3 regions of the Comamonas sp. AG1104 genome follow, and region 1 is predicted to be linked to each of the others. Evidence: riboswitches for the same ligand, from Rfam matches in the RefSeq annotation. Region 1 holds a riboswitch; each other region holds the start of a gene.
The links. Region 1 has a riboswitch for thiamine pyrophosphate ahead of thiC (phosphomethylpyrimidine synthase ThiC). Riboswitches for the same ligand answer to the same signal wherever they lie in the genome.
Positions count from the first base shown of each region.

Region 2: it holds a riboswitch for thiamine pyrophosphate, as region 1 does, so the genes downstream of both, DFO48_RS02110 (long-chain fatty acid--CoA ligase) here and thiC (phosphomethylpyrimidine synthase ThiC) in region 1, are expected to answer to the same signal.
Region 3: it holds a riboswitch for thiamine pyrophosphate, as region 1 does, so the genes downstream of both, DFO48_RS16870 (FAD-dependent oxidoreductase) here and thiC (phosphomethylpyrimidine synthase ThiC) in region 1, are expected to answer to the same signal.

Region 1 covers NZ_QQAS01000010.1:86,637-89,910, forward strand. The annotation lists gene DFO48_RS22215 (nitroreductase) at 41-700, shown strand; TPP riboswitch at 782-899, shown strand; gene thiC (phosphomethylpyrimidine synthase ThiC) at 1,159-3,093, shown strand; gene DFO48_RS22225 (hypothetical protein) at 3,214-3,274, opposite strand, start outside.
Region 2 covers NZ_QQAS01000001.1:465,634-468,907, reverse strand. The annotation lists gene DFO48_RS02115 (acyl-CoA reductase) at 1-693, opposite strand, end outside; gene DFO48_RS02110 (long-chain fatty acid--CoA ligase) at 690-1,784, opposite strand; TPP riboswitch at 1,855-1,946, opposite strand; gene DFO48_RS02105 (TonB-dependent receptor) at 2,258-3,274, shown strand, end outside.
Region 3 covers NZ_QQAS01000005.1:473,451-476,724, reverse strand. The annotation lists gene DFO48_RS16880 (thiazole synthase) at 1-562, opposite strand, end outside; gene thiS (sulfur carrier protein ThiS) at 724-921, opposite strand; gene DFO48_RS16870 (FAD-dependent oxidoreductase) at 1,028-2,122, opposite strand; TPP riboswitch at 2,186-2,347, opposite strand; gene thiD (bifunctional hydroxymethylpyrimidine kinase/phosphomethylpyrimidine kinase) at 2,413-3,274, shown strand, end outside.

The DNA of each region.
Region 1 (3,274 bases):
CTTCTACACTGCAGTGCAGCAATTTTGGAAAGAACAAGAGATGGATATTCGTCAAGCATTGCAGCAGCGTCGTTCGGTGCGCGCCTTTCTGCCGCAGGCCGTGGCTGCAGCCACGGTGCGGGACTTGCTGGAGACAGCAGCTCAGGCGCCGTCCGGCGGCAATATGCAGCCCTGGCGTGTGACCGCCGTGGGCGGACAGGCGCTCAAGGATTTGTGCGCCAAGGCCAGACAGACCGAGGCCGTGCAGCGCCCCGGCCTGTCCTATCCACCTGGTTTGTGGGAGCCCTACCGCAGTCGCCGCTTTGAAAACGGCGAAGATCTGTACCGCGCAATCAATATCGGCCGCGAGGACAAGGCCGCACGTCTGGCCCAACTGGCCAAGAACGGCCAGATGTTCGGTGCGCCCGTGGGCATTTTCGTGGCCGTGGAGGAGCGCATGGGCTATGCGCAATGGGTGGATCTGGGCATCTATCTGCAGTCCTTCATGCTGCTGGCCGTGGAAAAAGGTCTGGCCACCTGCGCCCAGGGCTTCTGGCGCATGTACAACGACATGCTGATCGAACAGCTGGCATTGCCGGATGGCTACCAGATTGCCTTTGGCATTGCCCTGGGCTACGAAGATGTCAGCGCGCCCATCAACCAGTGGCGCGCAAGCCGTGCTGCCAGCAACGAATGGCTGGTGCTGCAGGGGCTGGATTGAACGGCGGATTAGACGCCTGAGGGTCAGGATAGTTAAACAGCTTCAATGGTGCGCAAATTGTGGCAAAACCAGCCTATACTGCGTGCAGCTCCGGGGTGTGCGAAAGCGCTGAGATGCCAGACACTGTGAAAACAGTGCAGGCGAACCCGACGAACTTGATCCGGTTCATACCGGCGGAAGAAGAGCGGGACCCTGACGCAGGGCCGGTGGATTGACAGGACAACTGGCACGAGTGCCAAGCCTGAAAGCCATAGGCACAGCAAACCCCAGGCGCCTCGCGCACTGGGGTTTTGTCTTTTCTGGACAGCCGGTGCGTGAAGAGCCAGGCCGAAATTGCAGAATTTCGGCGGCACAGACCGGATACCCCATAGTGGGCCGGGCCAGTGCAGGGCAAGATCAGAGCAGGGCCGCACTCCACGGAGCGTTTGATGCATTTCAACCGCTTTGAGGAGACTGCGATGAACGCCCCTGATTCCATTTTCACGCCTGCTGCAGGCCATGCCCCCGATGCCGCCCGTTTTGCCGAGCTGCTGGCCCAGTCGCGCCAGCCGTTTCCGGCATCGACCAAGAGCTATCTGAGTGGCGCGCTGCACCCCCAGCTGCGTGTGCCGGTGCGCGATATTGCGCTCACCAATGGAGAGCAGGTCAGCGTCTACGACACCTCGGGCCCCTATACCGACCCCGCCGTGCAGATCGACGTGCGCCAGGGCCTGCCAAGTGTGCGCGGAGCCTGGATCGAAGCGCGCGGCGACAGCGAATACTATGTGGGTCGCCAGCGCGTGGCGCTGGACGACGGCGGCAAGCGCGGCGAGGAAGATGCTCGCGTGGCCCAGCTGCGCGCCGAGGCGGCTGCGCTGCAGCGCCAGCCGCGCCGTGCCAAATCTGGCCAGAACGTGACCCAGATGCACTATGCCAAGCGCGGCATCATCACGCCCGAGATGGAATATGTGGCCCTGCGTGAAAACGGCCGCCGTGAATGGATGGCGCAGTACCAGCAGGACGCGGCGCGCGAGCTGCGCCTGGCCGGCAACAGCATGGGCGCGGCCATTCCCAAAATCATCACGCCCGAATTCGTGCGCGACGAAGTGGCGCGCGGCCGCGCCATCATTCCGGCCAATATCAACCACCCTGAAATCGAGCCCATGGCCATCGGCCGCAATTTCAAGGTCAAGATCAACGCCAACATCGGCAACTCGGCCGTGACTTCCAGCATCGAGGAAGAGGTGGAAAAGCTGGTCTGGGCCATTCGCTGGGGTGCGGACAATGTCATGGACCTGTCCACCGGCAAAAACATCCACACCACACGCGACTGGATTGTGCGCAACTCGCCCGTGCCCATCGGCACCGTGCCTATCTATCAGGCGCTGGAGAAGGTCGGCGGCATTGCCGAAGACCTGACCTGGCCCATCTTCCGCGACACGTTGATCGAGCAAGCCGAGCAGGGCGTGGACTACTTCACCATCCACGCGGGCGTGCGTCTGGCCTACATCCACCTCACGGCCCAGCGCCGAACCGGCATCGTCTCGCGCGGCGGCTCCATCATGGCCAAGTGGTGCATGGCTCACCACCGCGAGAGCTTCCTCTACGAGCATTTCGAAGACATCTGCGACATCATGAAGCAGTACGACGTGAGCTTCTCGCTGGGCGACGGCCTGCGTCCCGGCTGCGCCAGCGACGCCAACGACGATGCCCAGTTTGCCGAGCTGGCTACGCTGGGCGAGCTGACGCAGATCGCCTGGAAGCATGATGTGCAGACCATGATCGAAGGTCCCGGCCATGTGCCCATGCACATGATCCAGCAGAACATGACCGAGCAGCTCAAGCACTGCCACGAGGCTCCGTTCTACACCCTGGGCCCGCTGACCATAGACATCGCCCCCGGCTACGACCATATCGCTTCGGCCATCGGTGCGGCCATGATCGGCTGGTTCGGCACAGCCATGCTGTGCTATGTCACGCCCAAGGAGCATCTGGGTCTGCCCGACCGCGACGACGTCAAGCAGGGCATCATTGCGTACAAGATTGCTGCCCATGCCGCCGACGTCGCCAAGGGCCACCCGGGCGCGCGCTCGCGTGACGATGCTCTCTCCCAGGCGCGCTTCGACTTCCGCTGGCAGGACCAGTTCAACCTGGGCCTGGACCCCGACACGGCCCAGGCCTACCACGACGAAACCCTGCCCAAGGACAGCGCCAAGGTGGCGCATTTCTGCTCCATGTGCGGACCCAAGTTCTGCTCCATGAAGATCACCCAGGAAGTGCGCGACTTTGCCAAGCAGCAAGGCGTGAGCGCCGAAAACAGCATTGCCGTGGGCATGCAGGCCAAGGCCCAGGAGTTCAACAAGGCGGGTGGGGATTTCTATATTCCCATCGCATCGGACACCACGGCACGTTGATCTGAGATGGTGTGAGGCTGCAGCGCCTGGTCATCAAGCGCTGGCAGCTATTCAATGAAAAGCGCAGCCCCTGGCTGCGCTTTTTTTGGGGGGCGAGTGAGGCTTGGCTGAGCCCGAAGGTCAGATCACGTATTCGGGGCGACCGGCTGCAACCCAGGCCTGATATCGGGCATTGATCTTC
Region 2 (3,274 bases), on a different contig from region 1:
CGCGTCGGCCTCCTCGCCACCTGCACCGCGCCACCACACCACGGCCAGGCAATCGGCCAGCGGCGGGTGAACCTCGGCCAGCAGGCGCGCAAACCATCCCGCAAACAAAGGCTCGGCACTGGCCAGCTTGCCAATCGCAGGGGCCTTGACCAGCAAGCCACAGACCAGACTCCACAGCGACAGCGCAGGCACGTTGCCCGCCCAGCTATGCACCAGCAGATCCGGGCCGAAAGCACGTACGGCGCCGCCCTTGGCTGCTGGTTGAAAGCCATCGAGCACCGCCGGGTTGGCAAAATCCTCGGCCACAAAGCGCTTGAGCTGCGCTGCACGAAAGGTCTTGAAAAATCCTGTCAGCCCCAGCCGCACCATATCGGCGTCATAGCCGCTGACCACGGGCAGCCAGGCTTCGGCCTGCTGGCGGTAGATGTCGTTACGGTCCAGCAGGCGAGCCATCGCACGATCGACGGCATCGATGATCTCGGCCACCGGCATGGGACGCATATGGATGGCCGCAGCTGTACGCACACGACAGGCCAGTGCCTGCATCTGCGGCGCCGTCAGCACGGGAACGCAGACTTCCAGCACCTGGCCGTTCCGAGACTTGAAGTCCAGCGTCTGCCACTGCACTTCATCGTCGTTCAGGCCCGGCAGATAGCCAGCCCTGATGCGCTGTAGCTTGCGCTGCTCGTTCATGCGCCGGCAGCTTTCACAAACTCTTCAACCGCCAGCGAGCAGCCCTTGGCTGCGGCCCCTTCGGCCCGTCCAAGCAGCAAAAAGCCGTCTTTTTCCTGCGGGCCGGCCCACAGGCCCACATCCTCGGTCAGGATGGTGGTCACCGCGTTGTAGTTGGCCAGATCGCAATGCACCAGAATGCCGCGCTCACCAGCGGCCACGTCCCTGCCGGTGATCGGCTCGACCAGACGCGAGCGAATCCAGTGCGGGCCGGACTTGACCGAAGGCAGCACCGCATTGCCATCGTCATAGAACTGGGTGCTCAGCTCCGTCATGCCATACATATTGATGCACAGACTGCGCGGCACGCCCAGCAACTGGGAAAGCTCGGCATAGAACTGCTCGAGCGGCAGCTCGCGCGACTGCCCCTTGTAGCCGCCCGTATCCAGTACGCGGCTGCCTGCGGGCAGGCGGAAGCTGCGGCCCTGCTCACGCAGGGCATCCATCACATGGACCAGGCTGAAGCTCGCGCCCAGCAGGGCAAAAGGCTGGCCGCTGCGCTCTGACTCTTCCAGCGCGGCGCACAGGGCCGGCATGTCCAGCCCTTCCGAGTTCAGGTAGTAGCGGCTGCCGGCCGAGCCGAATTCGGAGCGGGCAAGTGCCAGATAGTGGGCCAGCGAGGAATTGGGCATGGCCTGCTCATCGGGAAACAGAATACCCATGGGCATGCGCTCCAGACCCTGCATGAAACGCCTGGAGAAATAGCGCTTCATGGACAGGTCGTAGACATCGAGCTGCGGATGGAAATGACGCCCACGTGCGACGCGGCCCGTGGTGCCACTGGTCATGAATACACGCTCGGCGGGCGATGACGGCTCGCTGCGCAGCTCCATGGCCTTGAAGGCATCGATGGGCACAGCAGGGACATCGCGCCAGCTCCTGACATTGCGCAGCGTGGCGCCGCGTCGCTGGCAAAAGCTGCGAAACGGCGCATTGCATTCGTACTGGTAGGCGAAAAGGCGCAGGGCGAATTGATTGAACTGGTCGTCGGTGCAGTCATCCATTGCGATGAAAGCAAGCAGATCGGCGACCAGCGAAGCGGCCTTGTCCATGAAATTCCTTCGAGAGCGGGGACGTCATGCTCCGAAGGCTTGCTGACCATGCGAGAACGCACTGCCCTGAGGTCAGCTTGCAAGCTCTTCTTCCGCCGGTATGAACCGGGTCAAGTTCGCGGGTGTAGATCTCAGCACTGGTGTGCACCCCGGAGCGCGGCGCCATCTTACCCCAACGGCATCGCTGCAAGGGGCCGGAGCTGGCGCATGAAAGTCGCGTCACTTGTAACCTGGGGTAAGGCTCCAGCACGAGCAAGAAGGACATCCAGGGCAAAAACATCAAAACACTGCTGCCCAAATACAATCGACCCAGCACCGCAAGCTGCCCTAGACCTAACCTGCCGCGGCGCCGACAATGGCGCAGGTACGACATGCCTGAAAGCGCGGCATGGCGCGGCGATGGACTCCGTCAGCAGACGCTTGCAAGCGATCCAGGGCACTGAATGCCCGCCCCAAGCCCCAGAGATATTCACATGCATTTTTCGCGCCTTTGTCATCTGGCAGGCTGGCCTGTGGCCGCCGCCGGACTGCTGCTGACGGCACAGTCCGCAACAGCCCAGCAAGCCGCCGCCCAGCCAGAGCTGCCCCAGTTGTCCGAAGTCACCGTGCGCAGCACCTTGCAGGAGTCCGCGCTTGAGCAGACCCCGGCCTCCGTCACCGTGCTCGACGGCGAGCGCATGCGCGAGCGCAATCTGCAGGTCAATCTCTCGGAGTCCCTGAGCGCCGCTCCGGGACTGCAGCTGCAGAACCGCCAGAACTACGCGCAAGACCTGCAGCTGTCGATTCGCGGCTTTGGCGCGCGCTCCACCTTCGGTGTGCGAGGCATACAGATCTATGTGGACGGCATCCCCTCCACCATGCCCGATGGCCAGGGCCAGACCAACAATATCGATATCGCCTCGCTGGAGCGCGTGGAAGTGCTGCGCGGCCCCTACTCCGCGCTTTATGGCAACGCCTCTGGCGGCGTGATCAATGCCTATACCGAACGAGGCGAGGGCGCGCCCTCGGTGGAAAGCAGCTTTGCACTGGGCAGCGACGGGCAGAAGCGCCTGGGCCTCAAGGCCAAGGGCGAAGCCAATGGGATTGGCTATGTGCTCAGCGCCAGCCGTTTTCTCACCGACGGCTACCGGGTCCAGAGCGCAGCGGACAAAAACCTGTTCAACGCCCGTATCGACGTCAAGCCCGACGAATACAGCCAGCTGACCCTGGTGGCCAACCATGTGGACATCGATGCCAAGGACCCCGGCGGCATCACGCCCAAGGACTGGGCGGCAGATCCGAAGGCTGTGGCGTCCAACCCCTTGCTCTACGACTCGCGCAAAAGCGTGAAGCAGACACAGGCCGGCCTGACCTATGAGCGCCAGCTGGATGGCGGCCAGGCGCTGCGCCTCATGGCCTATGCCGGTCAACGCGAGATGATGCAGTTTCAGTCCACACCCAAGGCATCGCAAACCGGCTACAGAGGCGGGGTGATAGGCCTCAAGCGCGAC
Region 3 (3,274 bases), on a different contig from region 1:
GCGGCACCTTCAGGCGCTCGCGCAGCATCTGCATGGCATAGGGATTGATGGGGCCGCGGCCGGTGCCGATGGGCGCAGCCCAGGGCATGACGGCCTGGCAGCCCACGTCGACGAGCTTTTGGCACAGCACCAGGTCGTAGGTGGTGTAGGGCAGCACCTGGAAGCCGTCCTTGATGAGGATGGAGGCCGCTTCCACCAGATTGAGCGTGTCGGGCTGCAGCGTGTAGTCGTCACCGATCAGCTCCAGCTTGATCCAGGGGGTGTCGAAGACTTCACGCGCCATCTGGGCCGTGGTCACGGCCTCCTGGATGGTCATGCAGCCTGCCGTGTTGGGAAGCACGGGCACATTGAGCTTGCGCAGCAGCTCCCAGAAGCTGGCGCCGGTCTCGGCGGCATTGCTGCCCTGGCGGCGCAGCGAGGCCGTGACCATGGCGGGCCTTGAGCGCTCCACAGCGGCTTCGAGAATCGCCGGCGAGGGGTAGCGCGAGGTGCCCAGCAGCAAGCGGCTTTCAAAACGCTGGCCGTAGAGAACCAGGGCGTCGTCGGTAGTTTTTGTATTCATGGTCTGTCTTTATCTTTTGTCTGTGTACCGCAATGCTCGTCAAGCTAAATGGACTTCAAACGAGCATTTGCCAAGTGAGAGACACCCAGCAAGAGCCGCCTCGCAGCGCAGGTGTCGTCCCCCTTGGGGGAAGGCGCGTAGCGACTCAGGGGGATTCATGTCTAGCCGCCAGTCACCGGAGAGATGACTTCCATCCTGTCGCCCTCATTGAGCGCATGGTCGGCGTATTGCGTCTTGGGCACGAACACCGTGTTGACCGCCACGGCAAACGGGGGCTTGGCCTGCATCTGCGCCAGCGCATCGGCCACGGTGGCATGGGCTGGCAGCTCGGCGGCTTGCTGGTTGAGAGTGATCTTCATGGCATGGAAACGGAAAATAAAGCGGGTGCTAAGTTAAACCTCTGCACGACGGTGCTTGCGTGCGCCGGGGGTGCAAGTGCTGTGCGCCAAAGTTCGGGCTCGCAGTTCAGCCACGATGCACGGCGACATCGAACTCGCGCGCCAGCGGCGAGTCGTTGTGGTCCAGCAGCTCCAGCACCACGTCCAGCATGGCGGGCGAGATCATGAAGCCGTGACGGTAGAGGCCGTTGACTTCCATGACGCGCGGAGTCAGCAGGCGCACGGCGGGCAGATTATCGGGCAGGGTGGGGCGGCATTGGGTGGCGATCTCCACAATCCGGCCTTCGGCAAAGCCCGAGTGCACGGTATAGGCCGCGCTCAGCAGCTCCAGCGTGGAGCGCACGCTGGCCGGCGACATGTCGTCGGACTCGATCTCGGTCGCGCCAATCACGAACAGATGGTCTTCCTTGGGCGCGATATAGATGGGGTAGCGTGGATGGATCAGGCGTGTGGGGCGTTGCAGCGTGACTTCGGGCGCATGGATGCGAACCACTTCGCCGCGAATGCCGCGCAGCTGCTTCCACTGGCTGCGGGCACCCAGACCTCGGCAGTCGAACACGAAGTCGGGCTGACCAGCCTCGCCGGGGCGGAAGTCGCCAACCTCGCGAGGATTGTCCCAGTGCAGCCGCACGCCCAGGGCGGTGAGCTTGTCGACCAGCGCTGTCAGCAGCTGGCGGTTGTCCAGCTGGCCTTCGCCGGGTAGATAGACGGCCTGGTTGAAGCGTCCCTGCAGCGCGGGCTCGCAGTCCTGCAGCGCTGCGCCGGTCTTCTCCTGCATGGCCGGCAGGCTGGGGTTGATGCGCCGGTTTTTCTCCAGCAGACCGAAAAAGCGTGCCGCATCGCCCTGATCCTGGCGGTGCCAGAGAATCAGCGTGCCGTTTTGCTGCAGGAACACATGCTGCTCGAGCTGGGCTATCAGCTCGGGCCAGCGCTTGAGCCCATGCTGGCCCATGCGCACCACGCCGGGCTCGGTAATGGCCGACTCGGCCAGCGGAGCCAGCATGGCGGCCGCCACGCGCGCCGCAGCACCATCGCCTTGCGGGCCATGGGCGTCATAGAGGTCGATGGCATGACCGCGCTGGGCCAGGGCCAGCGACAGCAGACGGCCCATGAGGCCGCCGCCGAGAATTGCGATCTTTGAAGAAGCTTGTAGCAATGACATGTGCAAATCGTTTTCCATCCGGACACAGGAACAGGGCCATGTGCAGGACAAAACGCGGCATGCCTTGCGGCTTGTGAAACTCCCCACGCCAGCATGACCTGGATCGGGTGCAGGGGGCACAGGGCACGGATGGTGCTCTGGTGCGCAGCCGGTGGCTGGCGCTGCCCCAGGGTGTTTCTCAGTCCACACAGGCTGCTTGCCTGCGGGACACCCCTGTTTCGTCCGTTGGACATTACAGCACAACCGCAAACAGCACGCATTGACCATGCGCATGGGCGATAATTTTTGCCATGACAGTGATTGCTTCTTCCTCCATCTCCGGCGCCGCAAAAAAGCGCTATGCGCGCGTGCTCTCCATTGCCGGCTCGGACAGCGGCGGTGGTGCCGGCATCCAGGCCGACCTCAAGACTTGTGCGGCACTGGGCTGCTACGGCATGACGGCGATCACGGCCATCACCGTGCAGAACACGCTGGGCGTGACGGGCATTCACGGCATTCCGCTCGATACCGTGCGCGGCCAGATCGATGCCGTTGTGCAGGACATAGGCGTCGATGCCGTCAAGATCGGCATGCTGGCCACTCCCGATGTGGTGAGCGTGGTGGCGGATGCGATCCGCCGCCATCGGATCAGGAACGTGGTGCTGGACCCCGTGATGGTGGCCACCAGCGGCGACCGCCTGATCGTTCCCGAGACGGCCCAGGCGCTGGTCCAGGAGCTGTTCCCGCTGGCGACGGTGATTACCCCCAATCTGGATGAAGCAGCTTTGCTGCTGGGTCGCAACATCGACGGCATTGGAGCGCTGGATGCGGCCGTGGCCGATCTGCTGGCCATGGGGGCGCCGGCGGTGTTGCTCAAGGGCGGGCATCTGAGCGGCGATCTGGTCATGGATGTGCTGGGCCGGCAAGGCCAGCAGGCCAGCGACTATCTGCGCCTGCAGTCGCAGCGCATCGTCACCCATAACGGCCATGGCACAGGATGCACGCTGTCGTCGGCGATTGCCTCCTTCCTGGCCCAGGGACTGGCGCTGGAGGCCGCAGTGACCGAGGCGCGGCGCTATATTCTGGGCGCCATCGAGGCGGGTGCCGAGGTCTATACCGGCCAGGGTCACGGTCCGCTCAATCATGGTTATGCGCCGCGTGCACAGCTGATCG